2 regions of the Paenibacillus sp. FSL R7-0313 genome follow, and region 2 is predicted to be linked to the other one. Evidence: riboswitches for the same ligand, from Rfam matches in the RefSeq annotation. Region 2 holds a riboswitch; the other holds the start of a gene.

Region 1 (7,557 bases), 2.2 Mb from region 2:
TGATTAGGTTGACCAGCGGCAGCAAACCAAGATTCATTAAGCCTTGTACCCCGGCAGATAATACTTTGCTAATTGCTTCTACAGCAGGCCCGATGCCCAGTAGCGCAAAAATCCCCAAGATCCCGCCAATAATACCGGCTGAAAAGTTGTTAACCAGCATTTCAAATCCAGCTCTAACTTTACCTTCGATCGATTTATCAAACTTTTTGATGATCCATGCTGCCAGTGGTCCGGCAATCATGGCACCTAGGAACATCGGGATATCACTACCCACGATGACCCCGATGGTCATAATGGCACCCACGACACCACCACGCTGACCATGCACCATCGTACCCCCGGTGTAACCAATTAACAGTGGCAGCAAATATTTGATCATCGGATCGACTAGCTGCGCAAGCGTCTCGTTAGGGAACCAGCCTGTTGGAATGAACAGAGCCGTAATTAATCCCCAGGCAATAAACGCTCCCATATTCGGCATGACCATACCACTCAGGAATCGGCCAAAACGCTGAACACCTACCCGTAGCCCACCTTTGGAATTGGACGATTGGTCCAAATTACTCATTGTATTATCCTCCTTGGATCAAGTCATTATGATTTATGAAAGGGGTATCATTTCTCCCCTGCTGTAATCCTAAGCGAGAATGCTCTCCTGTTCAATGAAATGAAAGCGTACTTTCGTCATGAACAATGATGACAACATTAGGTTATGTAATCGTTTTAATTGATGCATAATGGCTGAACCCATTGGTACACAAGGCTTTTCTTGCCTATGACTTTTATCATTTCCAAAATCAATTTCTAACCTATAGCTTGGTCTAATCAGGCGATTCACATCCACAATCTGCTTCAATCCGCATTGGAAACCATTCTCGGAAAGCACAAAAAACCTGTGCAAGCCTCAGGCTCACACAGGTCGAAACAATATGAAGCACATCTCATTTTGTTTATAAAATGTATGTTAATAAGTACAAGTTCGTTGATACTATTCTTCCGTATGTTTACGATACGCGTCTGCATTCATCAATGTAGACAATGCTGCTGTCAGATCTCCCTCAACACGGATTTCAATCATCCAGCCTTCCTCGTATGGAGAGCTGTTGACAAGTTCAGGGGAGTCCTGCAACGAATCATTCACTGCAATAATTGAACCAGTGACGGGAGAAAACAAGTCCGAAACCGTTTTGACCGATTCGATCGTTCCAATGCTGTCCTCTGCTTTTACATTGGTTTCAAGGTCAGGCAATTCCACAAACACAATGTCACCCAGCTGATGCTGCGCGAACTCGGTAATGCCAATACGTACAGTATCCTCCCCTACGGTTTGCACCCATTCGTGCTCTTCACTGTACAGGAAATCACTTTTCAATTCGCTCATCGATATCCGCCTCGCTTTTCATTAAATGAGTGCATGCGTTCTTTGACCTTAACCTTTTTCCCAGAACATAGCGTATGATATTTTTGATTCAAATGTCAAGATACCTCACAATTTATTTATTGATCACCTCTAAATCCTGTAACCCGATTACACTCTTTCTTCATATACTGGTGAATATTAGAATAGTAAGCGCAGTCTTTTTAAATACACGAACAATAACATTTAAGATAAATTAAATATTCGGTTTTTAGTTATGATCTATGACATCGTTCTTGACATCGGCAGTGGATTCACGTTTTAATGAGAGGAGTAAATGTGTTTATTGGACTATGTTATACCCGCGGATGAATGTAAAGGGAGAGATTACCCGTGACACCCGATTCGGGATGTACATGAGGTAACGCCGAAGGAGTAAACCACCGATAAGCGGGGGTGAATCTCTCAGGCAAAAGGACTTTTACGGGACGCAACTCTGGAGAGCATCTATTCGCCCTGAGCGGGCGTTATGATCACCCAAGGGGAAACCTGCTGCACAAGGCAGCGGGGTAACTCTCAGGTACAAGGGACAGAGCCTTAGAATACAGCGTGCTACTTGGCATGCCGATTCTTTGGCCTGTCCTTTTCCTTTTTCCCAAAAAACGAAAAACAGGATTCAGATCGGCGCTGCCATAGCTGCCTTACCATACTTATGTGATGAAAATATCTAGCGGAAAAATGTAAAAATACCCTGGTTCATTGATCCACGATTGTATATCCGGCCGGTTGACGGCCCATGACGAGGTGATTTGATGTCCGATTTGCTTAGAACACCACTCTTCCCACTGTATCAGCAATACGAAGGCGTACGGTGCATTGATTTTGGAGGCTGGGAGCTTCCGGTACAATTTAGCGGAATCCAGAAAGAACATGAAGCGGTGCGTGAGCGTGCTGGACTGTTTGATGTATCCCATATGGGCGAATTCACAGTACAGGGTGAGCAGGCTGAAGTTTTTTTGCAACAAATGATGACCAATGATGTGACCACGCTCGTTCCGGGTCAAGCCCAGTACACCCTGATGTGTTACCCAGATGGCGGTGTGGTGGATGATCTGCTCGTGTATAAGCTGGAAGATCAGCATTATATGCTCGTCGTTAACGCCTCCAATATCGACAAGGATTGGGCATGGCTGCAAGAGCACTTGATCCCTGGCGTGAGCATGACCAACGATTCGGAGCAGACGGCGCTGCTCGCCTTGCAAGGACCACTGGCTGTAGACATTATCGGGAAAGTTACAGATACGGATGTATCCTCGATTGAGCCTTTCCGTTTTGTACAGCAGGCAGAGGTATGCGGCGTTAAATTACTGTTGTCCCGTACCGGTTATACCGGTGAGGACGGCTTTGAACTATATGTACCTGCGGACCAAGCCGCTGCGGTGTGGAATGGATTAATGCAAGCCGGTGAAGGTCACGGACTCGTACCAACCGGACTTGGTGCCCGGGATACACTGCGCTTTGAAGCAAGGCTCCCCCTGTATGGACAGGAATTGTCGGCAACCATCTCTCCGCTCGAAGCTGGCGTAGGCATGTTTGTGAAGCTGAATGCGGGACCTTTTATCGGACACGAAGCCTTGTTACAGCAAAAAAATGACGGGCCTGCCCGCAAATTGGTCGGCATCGAAGTGCTGGAGCGCGGTATTCCCCGCCCTCATTATCCGATTTACGCCGAAGGCGTACAGATTGGCGAAGTTACTACAGGCACACAATCACCTACATTGAAGCGTAATCTGGGGCTTGCTCTCATCGACAGTAAATACGCTGCGCTGGGAACCCCGCTTGAGATTGAGATCCGCGGCAAGAAACTAAAAGCCGAGGTCGTGAAGACCCCTTTTCATAAACGGACACGTACGTCAAAGACACCTACTCAAGGAGCTGATCAAGCATGAGCAAGCACCGTTACATTCCCATGACTGAGCAAGATCAGAGCGCCATGCTCGCAACCATCGGTGTGGATACGCTGGAGGATCTGTTTCAGGACATTCCAAAAGAGATTCGTTATCAGGGAGAGCTGCCCGTATCCTCCAAACTCGATGAATATGCGCTGACACGTCACATGTCCAAACAAGCTGGTGCCAACGCCAATTTCGAAACACACTCTAGCTTCCTCGGCGCAGGCATATATGATCATCATGTTCCTTCCGTCATCAATCATGTCATTTCCCGTTCCGAGTTCTACACTGCCTACACACCTTATCAGCCTGAGATCAGCCAAGGTGAACTACAGGCCATTTTCGAATTTCAATCCTACATCTGTGAATTAACAGGTATGGCTGTAGCCAATGCCAGCATGTATGACGGCGCAACTGCCTTTGCAGAAGCAGGTAATCTGGCCGCAGCAGCAACGCGTCGCAAACAGCTTATCGTATCCCGTACCGTTCATCCGGAAGCCCGTCAGGTATTGCAGGCGTATGCGCATGGATTGAGCCTCGAAATTGTCGAGATTGGTTATAAGGATGGCGTCACTGATTGGGATGCCCTGCAAGCTGCCATATCGGACGATACCGCTGCTGTCATGATCCAGAGTCCAAACTTCTTTGGTGCTGTGGAAAATGTAAAACAAGCGGCTGACCTCGTGCATGCGCACAAAGGCCTGCTCGTTGTAAGTGCTAACCCGCTATCGCTGGGTCTGCTGGAAGCCCCAGGCAAGCTGGGTGCCGACATCGTTGTTGGCGATGCGCAGCCCCTCGGTATCGCCGCTTCACTCGGCGGCCCGACATGCGGATATTTCGCCGTATCCCAGCCTCATATGCGCCGAATTCCTGGCCGAATTGTAGGCCAGACAACCGATCGCAATGGCAAACGTGGATTTGTACTCACACTGCAAGCACGTGAGCAGCATATCCGCCGCGAAAAGGCGACCTCCAACATCTGTTCCAACCAAGCTTTGCTTGCACTCAGCGCATCTGTGTACATGTCCATCATGGGTAAACAGGGCATGATCGATGTCGCGGATCTGAATTTGCAAAAGAGTCATTACACCCTGAATACATTAACTGCAATTCCTGGAGTTGGCCTTACTTTTAATGCACCAACATTTAATGAGTTTGTGATTAAACTTCCTGAAGGAACAGACGTGGATGCTCTTCAGTTGAAACTGCTGGATGCAGGCTTTATTGGTGGCTACGAACTCGGACGTGATTATCCGGAGCTTGCCGGACATATGCTGATTGCTGTTACGGAACGGCGCACTAAGGAAGAGATTGACGAATTCGCACGAGCATTGGAGGGATCACTGTGACTCAGGAAACGACGACGACAACGACAACATCGGTACAAGGACAATCGGTAACAGGTACCTCTTTCTCCACTTTGCCTCAATCTGAGACAGATACAACATTCAGTGCACAGACCTTATCTCCTGCTCCGGAACAATCATTGATTTTTGAACTCAGCAGCCCTGGACGTGTCGCTTATTCCTTGCCAGAATGTGATGTTCCTCGTCAGGCTGCCGATACGTTGATTCCCCGGGAAATGCTCCGTTCGGAAGCAGCAGCACTGCCGGAAGTGTTCGAGGTAGATGTTATTCGACACTATACTGCGTTGTCCCGCCGGAACTTCGGCGTAGATAACGGATTCTATCCACTGGGCTCTTGTACGATGAAATACAATCCAAAGATTAATGAGGATGTTGCACGTTATAACGGTTTTGCCAAAATCCATCCGTACCAGCATGAATCCAGCATTCAAGGTGCACTTGAATTGTTATATACGTTGCAAAACGACCTTGCAGGTCTGACAGGCATGGACGCTGTGACCTTGCAACCAGCCGCTGGTGCCCATGGAGAATGGACTGGACTCATGATGATTCGTGCCTACCACGAAGGTCGTGGCGAACAACGTACCAAAGTCATCGTGCCCGATTCATCTCACGGGACCAACCCGGCAAGCGCAACCGTTGCAGGATTTGAAACTGTGACGATTCCATCCCGCGCAGACGGACTGGTCGATCTGGACGCACTCCGTGCAGCCGTCGGTTCCGATACGGCAGCCTTGATGCTGACAAACCCGAATACACTTGGTTTGTTCGAGAAAGATATTCAGGAGATTGCATCCATCGTACATCAGGCTGGTGGCTTGCTTTATTACGATGGAGCGAACTCCAATGCCATTATGGGCATTACCCGGCCAGGTGATATGGGCTTTGACGTGGTGCATCTGAACTTGCACAAAACGATGAGCACGCCTCATGGCGGTGGTGGACCTGGCGCCGGACCAGTCGGTGTGAAGAGCCGTTTGATCCCGTTCCTGCCTAAACCGATGGTGATCAAGAATGATGATGGTGTATATTCACTGGACCGTGAAGGCGATCAATCCATTGGCCGGGTGAAAGCATACTACGGCAACTTCGGTATTCTGGTACGCGCGTATGCCTACATTCGTACCTATGGACCGGAAGGTTTGCGCCGTGTCTCTGAATGTGCGGTACTGAATGCCAACTATATGATGGCCCGTCTCGCACCTTACTACGAGATTCCATATCCAGGTGTATGCAAACATGAATTCGTTATGTCTGGTCGGGGATTGAAACAATATGGTGTGCGTACACTGGATGTTGCCAAACGATTGCTTGATTTTGGATATCACCCGCCTACAGTGTACTTCCCGCTCAACGTGGAGGAATGCATCATGATCGAACCGACAGAAACCGAAAGCAAAGAAACGCTGGATGGGTTCATCGATACGATGATACGGATTGCCAAAGAAGCGGAAGAGACACCTGAGTTGGTACTGAACGCACCTTATGGTACACCGGTCACTCGTCTTGATGAGACTACCGCAGCCCGCAAACCTGTACTGAACTGCGCTTGCAGTTAATTAAATCATTGTTAATACGAAAGCTCTTGCTGAGGTTCCAATCAGCAAGAGCTTTTTATGTTGCCTTCCCGGTCTACTTATGCCACTCTTACAGCTCACCATCCTCCTGCTAGAGCGTGTCTCAAACGCAGGCAAGTTATGCTCCGATGTATACCAGTGTCCGAATCACATGTCCTGTTTATAACAAAAAAAGCCGATATCCACAATGAATCGCGGATACCGGCAAAATCGCTGCATCAATGCAGCTCATTATCGGAAAAAGAAAAACCTCAAATCCGGAGGAAACCCCGGCAAAATTACGCTTTAATGCTTTGAACCAATTCAACGACTTGTTCAGCCGTTTGCATATCCAGAGCTTTAGCAGCCAGTTCCTGCATATCAGCACGGGAAAGTTTGGTGATCTGACTACGAGCTGGCAGAATGGATGTTGCGCTCATGCTGAACTCATCCAATCCAAGACCAAGCAACAATGGAATTGCTGTTTCGTCTCCTGCCATCTCACCACACATGCCAACCCATTTGCCTTCACGATGCGCTGCATCGATAACCATTTTAACCAAACGCAAAATGGCTGGGTTGTAAGGCTGGTACAGATAAGCCACTCGTTCGTTCATACGGTCAGCAGCCATTGTGTATTGAATCAGATCGTTCGTTCCGATACTGAAGAAATCCACTTCTTTGGCAAACTGATCCGCCAGAACTGCAGTCGAAGGAATTTCGACCATGATTCCAAGTTGAATGCTGTCAGAAACAGCAATACCTTCAGCAACCAGCTTCTCTTTCTCTTCGAGCAAGACAGCTTTTGCTTCACGGAATTCACCAAGTGTTGCGATCATTGGGAACATGACACGCAGGTTTCCATGTACGCTTGCACGCAGCAATGCACGCAATTGTGTACGGAAGATATCCAGACGGTCCAGACACAGACGAACTGCGCGGAAGCCGAGGAATGGATTCATTTCTTTTGGCAGATCCAGGTATGGAAGCTCTTTGTCTCCACCGATGTCGAGTGTACGAACAACGACAGGTTTGCCTTCCATTTTTTCCAGTACCGCTTTGTAAGCATTATACTGAATGTCTTCAGAAGGAAGCTTGTCTCTGCCCATGTACAGGAACTCGGTACGGTACAGGCCTACAGCCTCGCCGCCATTCTCCAGAACACCCGTTACATCATTTGGTGTACCAATGTTGGCTGCAAGTTCAACATGAACGTTGTCCACCGTTACCGTTGGCTCGTCACGAAGTTTTCTCCACTCTGCACGTTGTGCATCATACTGTTCCTGTTTGGCACGGTATTCAGCAATAACTTCATCAGTAGGGTT
Region 2 (7,557 bases):
GGATGGGGTGGCGGGATTTACATGGCGGAATACGCCAAACCAGGCAAGATTACCAGCTTCATTCGTCTGGTCGTTGAAGTATTGTCATCATTCCCATCCATCGTTATCGGTTTGTTTGGTCTCTTGCTGCTAGTAAATCAATTTGGTCTTGGTTTCTCCCTGATCTCGGGTGCCTTGGCTCTGGCGATCTTTAACTTGCCACTGATGGTACGGACAACGGAGCAGGCCTTCCGGGCCGTTCCGAAGGAACAGAAGGAAGCAGGTCTGGCGCTTGGACTGTCCAAGTGGAAGATTATCACTTCCATTCTGCTGCCTGTGGCATTGCCGAGCTTGATTACGGGTACGATCCTGGCATCGGGCCGGATCTTCGGTGAAGCAGCCGCGCTGATGTTCACCGCAGGTATGAGTAGTCCACCATTGGACTTTACAGATTGGAATCCGACGAGTCCAAGGTCACCGCTTAATCCTTTCCGTCCGGCAGAGACACTTGCTGTCCATATCTGGAAAGTGAATAGTGAAGGTATTGGACCAGATTCCAAAGAAGTGGCAGCAGGGGCATCCGCCGTGCTTGTCATTCTCGTGCTGGCGTTCAATCTAAGTGCACGCTGGATCGGTCGGGTTGTATTCCGCCGCATGACAGCTTCGAAATAAGGAGGAACCAACATGGCCATACCTTTTGGTACGGAACAGTTAAGCATATATTATGGACATTTCCAGGCGGTCAAGCAGATTAGCCTGACGTTTCCTGAAGCAAGCGTAACGGCTCTTATTGGGCCGTCTGGTTGCGGTAAATCGACGTTCCTCCGGTCGCTGAACCGGATGAACGACGAGATTGCCGGTTCCCGTACAGAGGGACATATCTGGATGGACGGTAACGATCTGAATGAGCCTGGAACCGATGTAATCAAGCTTCGCCAGAAGATTGGCATGGTGTGGCAGAAGCCGAACCCTTTTCATAAGTCCATCTACAACAATATCGCGTTTGGCCCCCGCTACCGCGGTACGAAGAGTAAGAAGGCACTGGATGAAATTGTGGAAAAAAGCTTGCGTCGTGCTGCGCTCTGGGACGAAGTGAAAGACAGACTGCATGAGTCAGCTCTGTCTCTCTCTGGCGGACAACAGCAGCGCCTATGTATCGCTCGCGCTTTGTCTGTTGAACCACAGATTCTGCTGCTCGATGAGCCGGCATCTGCACTTGACCCGGTATCTACGGGTAAAGTTGAAGAGTTGATTACCGAGCTCAAGAAGGAGCTGCGGATTGTTATTGTTACCCATAACATGCAGCAGGCGGCACGCATCTCGGATTATACAGCTTATTTCTATCTGGGAAGTATGATTGAGCACGGGGATACAGAGCATATTTTCACGAACCCGGACAATCGTCTGACGCAAGAATACATTATGGGACGTTTCGGTTAATTGGATCATGGAGTGTAACATAGAGTAATAGACAGAGAGATAAGAAATAATAGAGACAAAAGAAAGCACAATGCCTGGACGGTTGTTCGGGGGTTGTGCTTTTTTAATTTATAATTTTAGTGGGATTTTCTGTATGCGGGATAAACATTATGCTACGATATTTAGTGTGAAGAGAACGTTTACATGAATTCAAAGGAGATGTTGATAATCACTACGGATCAGATGTCTTACGACCATATGGCAGCTCAGATTATACAGAACTACGCTATTGAGAAACCTGTCGTTTCATATATTCGTCATAATGAGAATCTGACGTATCATGTCGTCGATGAAGCAAGCGGGCAGAAGTATCTGCTACGTATCCATCAAGCCGCATATGCAAGTATGACAGGCATTCAGCATACGCTTCCTGCGCTGGAGGCAGAGATGAACCTGCTTCATGAGTTAAATGCAACGACGGCATTGCGCGTGCAGCATCCGGTACGGAATGTATCGGGAGACTGGGTCACGGTATGGAAAAGTGAAGCGGGTAAAGAAATCTGCTGTACAGTACTGGAGTGGATTGAGGGAAGGGACATCCAGCAGGGAGAACGCCTGACAACAGAGCAGATCTATGATCTGGGGGCACAACTGCAGATGCTTCATCAATATGGGCGTGAGCAGAATCAGACAGATCGAACAAAGGTGCGGCCGGCATATGGCAACATCCATGAGAACTTGGTCATGCTAGGGCAGCTGGAGGAAGGCGTCCGACTGGGGATTTTTACAACGGAAGACTTTGATCTGCTTCGTGAGACGTTTGAGAACATTAATGAACAGTTAGAAATATACCCGCAACACGCAGGGACATGGGGGATCATTCATGGGGATATTACTCGCAACAATCTGCTGATAACGGATCAGGGGATATCCATGATTGATTTTTGTCTACACGGTTATGGTTATTATCTTTTTGATGCCGGAGGGGCAGCACTTATGTTCAATCGGGAGGAACGTGACATATTCTTATCCGGTTATACCCAACAGATCGCGTCACTGACGGATCGTGATATCCGATTAATGGAAGGGTTCATGTTGATCTTTACACTAGGTTATTATGCCTTTCAGATGGCGAATGAGTCGAGGCACGAATGGATGAAAGATCGCATGCCGAAGCTATGCAGCAAGTATTGCAGACCTTATGTACAGAACAAGAGTATCTTCTACGAATTGTGAATTATAATCCAGATGTGCAGACTCGGATGGGTTAGTGAGCAGTGTGGATCAAAGATTATGGTTGCCTGAATACCCGAACGGTTTCATGGACAATATCATAAATAATAGTAAGCACATCATTGATTGAAGTAGAACGAAATGAGCTGTTTAAAAGATCTTTTTAACGTATTAATGTAATGAAAGCTGACAAAATATTCTGGTTTTCATCGGTTCAATCGAAAATGAAGGAAATACATCCAAAGAAATCGTCAAGTTTGTTGACACTGATCTTCCGGTCGATTAATCTTAATGAAGAAGAAATTAATGACTTCCATGACTGTTCTGACATAAGCTCAGAATGGTTCCATATAGCGGATGATAACGAGCGGGAGAGATCTGGATTAGCCGAGCAAAATGGCTAGTGCTCAGGCACCGAAGGAGCAAGCTGCTGCGCACCCGGCGCAGTGGTTAATCTCTCAGGTAAATGTACCATCGTTGGACGCAACTCTGGAGAGTGCGCGAACTGCGCCACCCAAGGGGTATATGATCAGTCAGACCGGTGAACTTGTCTGTAATCGCAGGCAATGCACCTTGTCGTGAGACACTGCTGATCGTGAAACTCTCAGGTATCGAGGACAGAGAGAGGGCCTGAGGCCTTCTTCTGTCCTTTTTTGATGTCATCATTCAGTAAATAAGGAACAATATGGATTAGATTCTGGATGTAAATGACGAATACAATTGGAGGGTTATAAAGTGCGATTTAAAGATGTTTTCTCAATTATTGGTCCGTCCATGACAGGGCCTTCAAGTTCACATACAGCTGGAGCGGCAAGGCTGGGAAGAATCGCTCGTCAGTGGCTGGGATGTACGCCAGAACGTGCCCGGCTGACGTTATACGGTTCATTCGCTGACACCTATCAGGGGCACGGAACAGATCTGGCACTGATCGGCGGTCTTTTGGACTATGTCACAGACGATCCACGTATCCCGGATGCAGAGCAATACGCAGAGGAAGCAGGCATGGAGGTTGAGTTTTATACAAGTGGCCTGCCTGCTCCTCATCCGAATACGGTCAAAATTGAGTTGTGGCATGGAGAACGTGCCTGCTCCTTAATCGGTGCATCCATTGGTGGTGGCAGTGTATCGGTGCATGCGATGAATGATTTTCGTGTTCAGATTAGTGGTGAGTTTCCAACACTCGTTCTGCGACATGCAGACAAGGCAGGGGTGCTTGCATCGGTAACGTCCACGATCAGTTCATCCGGGGTTAACATCGGCTATATGCAGGTGGACCGGAAAGCCCGTGATGGCGAAGCACTTACCGCGATGGAAATGGATGGTGTGCCTAATCCTGATATGCTCAAGCGTCTAAGGGAGCTGGACCATGTGTTAGACATTCGTGTCATTGATTTGAAGAGAGGAGTTGATTCGGATGCGATTTAAACATTTACACGAACTGAATACGATCTGTACAGCGGAATCCAAAACCATTGCTCAGCTGATGATCGAGGAGCAGGTTCAGGAGACCAATACACCGGAAGCGGATGTTGTGAAGCAGATGTCTGAATATTATCAGGTGATGAAGGAAGCGGTACGCAAAGGGTTAACGGAAGATACAACATCACGCAGTGGGTTAACCGGTGGGGACGGGAAAAAAATGGCCGAGTACATTCGCAAGGGTGAGACTTGTTCAGGAGATGCTTCCGCACTTGCCATGGCGTATGCCCTGTGTGTATCTGAAGTGAATGCCTCCATGGGTCGGATCGTGGCAACACCAACAGCTGGTTCCTGTGGCATTATCCCGGGTGTGTTTATCAGTTCACAAGAGCGGTTTGGCTGGACGGACGAACATTTGGTGAACGGGTTGTTCTGTGCGGGAGCGATTGGTTATGTTATTGCCAACAATTCATTTATCTCCGGTGCCGAAGGTGGCTGCCAGGCGGAAGTGGGTTCAGCTATCGGCATGGCTGCGGGTGCCATGGTTGAACTGCGTGGAGGTACACCGGAACAGGTAGTTCATGCCGTTGGTTTGGCGTTAAAAAATACACTGGGCCTGATCTGCGATCCGGTTGCAGGCCTCGTTGAAATTCCTTGCATCGTCCGTAATGGACTGGGTGCGGTTACGGCGCTGGCTGCGGCTGACATGGCCCTGGCCGGAGTGCGTAGCGCCATTCCGTCAGACGAAGTCATCGACGTCATGCTGGAAGTAGGCAGTGCGATGCCGAGCCGCCATCGGGAGACAGCCCAGGGCGGACTGGCCCAGACACCAACCGGCCGCAAAATGATGCAGAAGTTGGCTAAACCAAAGGCAAAGCGTGCCGAGCCTGAGCAGGAGTCTCCTGCTGAAAATGACGTAGAACCTAAGGCATAAATAGGATTGATATGAATTAAATCTAACACTAACTCGTGATACCATGAGCCTTGATTATTAGAGGTGAAGAAGAGTTCCTTACATGATACGAAAAGCCGATACAAACCTTCCTGGTGAAGAGATGTATCGGCTTTTTTTTGTCTTTTTCCAACGAAGAAAAACAAAAAACATTGACGACATATATATCGTATTGATATATTAACTATTGTCATATATCAATACGATATATATGAGAGCGAAACAAAATTAAAGGAGATGGATAGAATGAAAGGAATTTTCCAGACGAGTCTACTGTTTTTGAAAAACGGAGCCACCATTGTAGGTTTAATTACGGCCGTGCTGTTCCAGGTTTTTTTTAACATCATCTGGCTTAGTGGATATGATCAGGTTAATGAGAGAATGACTGAGCTAGCTGTCACCATCGTGAATGAAGATGGGGTAGCGGCTGAACCGGTAGCCGAGTCTTTGGCGGCAGGTCTTAATTTCGAGATCAAACCATCTGAATCGATGCAAGAAGCACGACAGATGTTAACGGATCGGGATGTGTACATGATTATTGAGATTCCATCAGGTTTCATGCAGCAGGCAGAAGACTTGTCGAAGCCGATTGCAGTTAAGTATGTGATGAACGAATCAAACGTGGCTACCGTGAAAAGTGTGATGCAGAACGTAGCCGCACAAGTTACAGCGACGTTGAACCGTGAAGTACAAGAGAATGGCATTCGCGGAGTGCTGAATCAGTCCGGTATGACTGCTGATCAGTCCGATGCGCTTGCGGTAGGGTTGTCTTCACGCGTGGAGGCAGAGGTGGAGCGACTGAATCCTGTTGATAATTTTGCTTTCTCCATGGTACCGATGTTGATTGTAACGGCTACGTTTACCGGAGCGATGTTGCTTGGCATGAATCTGCAAAAAGTGTCTGGTGAACTGAGTGGAAGGGCAGGGAAATGGGAGCGTTTCTGGGCCCGCAACATCGTTAATCTTGGTGCTGCATTTATTGTTTCGCTCGTTGGATCGGGGATGATGCATGTTATGGGGGTATCGTCAGCAGACGGTTGGTTCATGTTATGGCTGTTCCAGTTGCTGGTCACCATATCTTTTATACTCATGGCTCAGTTGAGCTTGTTGTTGCTTGGCAATGCTGGGGCTTGGTTAAACAGTGCGCTGTTGCCTCTGCTGATGTTGTCCTCGGGCTCAACAATTCCGCGTGATGTAATGTCTGAGTTCTACCAAGGGATCGGTCAGTATCTACCGGCGACCTATGCCGTAGAGGGGATGACGAACCTTGTGCTTGGAGGAAACGGGATCGGCAGGGATGTATTGTTCCTTGCAGCAATAGGGGTTACAACGCTAACTCTGGGTGCCCTTAGCATCTGGATCAGACGTTCCGGCCCGGCAATTTCTGAATCTCACAGGGAGAAACAGATTGCTACTGTACCTTCTTCTCTGGAAGCATCCGTGTCTTCATCCGATCATTGAATATGGGGGGCTGATTGTGATACGTTAAGAGGAATGGAAAGGAGCGGTGCACCGATGAACACGCAGCATGTCATCCTCGGAATACTGCACAATCAGCCATGTTCGGGATATGAGATCAAGCAGTACTTTGAACAATATTTTTCATTTTTCTTTGATGCCAGCTTTGGCACCATATATCCTACACTCGCGAAGATGGAGAAGTCAGGGTTGCTTACGAAGGAATCGGTGAGGCAGGAAGGGAAACCCGACAAGAATGTGTACTCATTGACTCCGGAGGGAGCAGCACAGTTTCACGCATACCTGATGAGTCCCCTGGAAGACGAGGTGTTCCGTTCTGATTTTCTGATGCGGTTGTATTTCGGAGAGTTGGCGGATGAGAATACTGTAACGGGGTGGATTTCAACAGAGTTGAAACGCAAGGAATTGTTATATGACAAGCTTCAGCATCAGATGAAGGAATTTGGCGAACACATTTCGCCTTCACAACGGTTGTGCATGCAAGTGGGACTTGTTCAGTATGAAGCCACCATTCAATTGCTCAAGGAACAACTGGATCAGCCGGAGTAATCCCATGATAGTGATTGATATGCAAAATAGGCGCTCCACAGATCAGGAACAGATCTGTGAGCGCCTATTTCGTTTGATATGCCGATGAATTGAACAGACTCCTGTCTTGCATATGAGCAAGTATAACTTGATATTTATGTGAGACTAGTACTTAGTACGGCATATCCATACGCAGGCAGTTCAATGGCGAGTACGCCATCTTCCTTGGCGGTACGATGGTTTCCGCCGAATAACTCGGTCCATTCCTCGTCACCAGCCTCCAGCTCGACAATAGCCGTCTCTTCTGATCGATTGAACAGAACCAGAATGCGTTCCTCCTCATTTTGCCGCTCAAATACCAGCTGGCTGCCATCGGGACGAGCCTGCAGGAAACGAACGGTGCCTTCTGCACGCAGGGCAGGATGAGCATGACGCAGGGAGATCAATTTTTGATAAAAGTCGAACAGTTCTCGGTCCTGCTTCGCTTCATCCCATTCCATGCATTTACGGCAGCCTGGATCATGTTCGCCGTCCATGCCAATCTCGTC

The links. A riboswitch is a leader RNA that binds a small molecule or an ion and turns the genes downstream of it on or off. The one in region 2 is predicted to bind glycine.
Region 1: linked by a shared signal. The riboswitch ahead of gcvT (glycine cleavage system aminomethyltransferase GcvT) and the one ahead of sdaAB (L-serine ammonia-lyase, iron-sulfur-dependent subunit beta) in region 2 are both predicted to bind glycine.

Annotation. Positions count from the first base shown of each region.
Region 1 covers NZ_CP150219.1:2,804,328-2,811,884, reverse strand. The annotation lists gene NSQ38_RS12335 (PTS mannitol transporter subunit IICB) at 1-568, opposite strand, end outside; gene gcvH (glycine cleavage system protein GcvH) at 989-1,381, opposite strand; glycine riboswitch at 1,726-1,848, shown strand; gene gcvT (glycine cleavage system aminomethyltransferase GcvT) at 2,170-3,306, shown strand; gene gcvPA (aminomethyl-transferring glycine dehydrogenase subunit GcvPA) at 3,303-4,658, shown strand; gene gcvPB (aminomethyl-transferring glycine dehydrogenase subunit GcvPB) at 4,730-6,235, shown strand; gene ptsP (phosphoenolpyruvate--protein phosphotransferase) at 6,532-7,557, opposite strand, start outside.
Region 2 covers NZ_CP150219.1:593,212-600,768, reverse strand. The annotation lists gene pstA (phosphate ABC transporter permease PstA) at 1-651, shown strand, start outside; gene pstB (phosphate ABC transporter ATP-binding protein PstB) at 664-1,419, shown strand; gene NSQ38_RS02445 (phosphotransferase) at 1,603-2,634, shown strand; glycine riboswitch at 2,990-3,114, shown strand; gene sdaAB (L-serine ammonia-lyase, iron-sulfur-dependent subunit beta) at 3,367-4,056, shown strand; gene sdaAA (L-serine ammonia-lyase, iron-sulfur-dependent, subunit alpha) at 4,046-4,984, shown strand; gene NSQ38_RS02430 (ABC transporter permease) at 5,249-6,463, shown strand; gene NSQ38_RS02425 (PadR family transcriptional regulator) at 6,518-7,030, shown strand; gene NSQ38_RS02420 (alpha-glycosidase) at 7,165-7,557, opposite strand, start outside.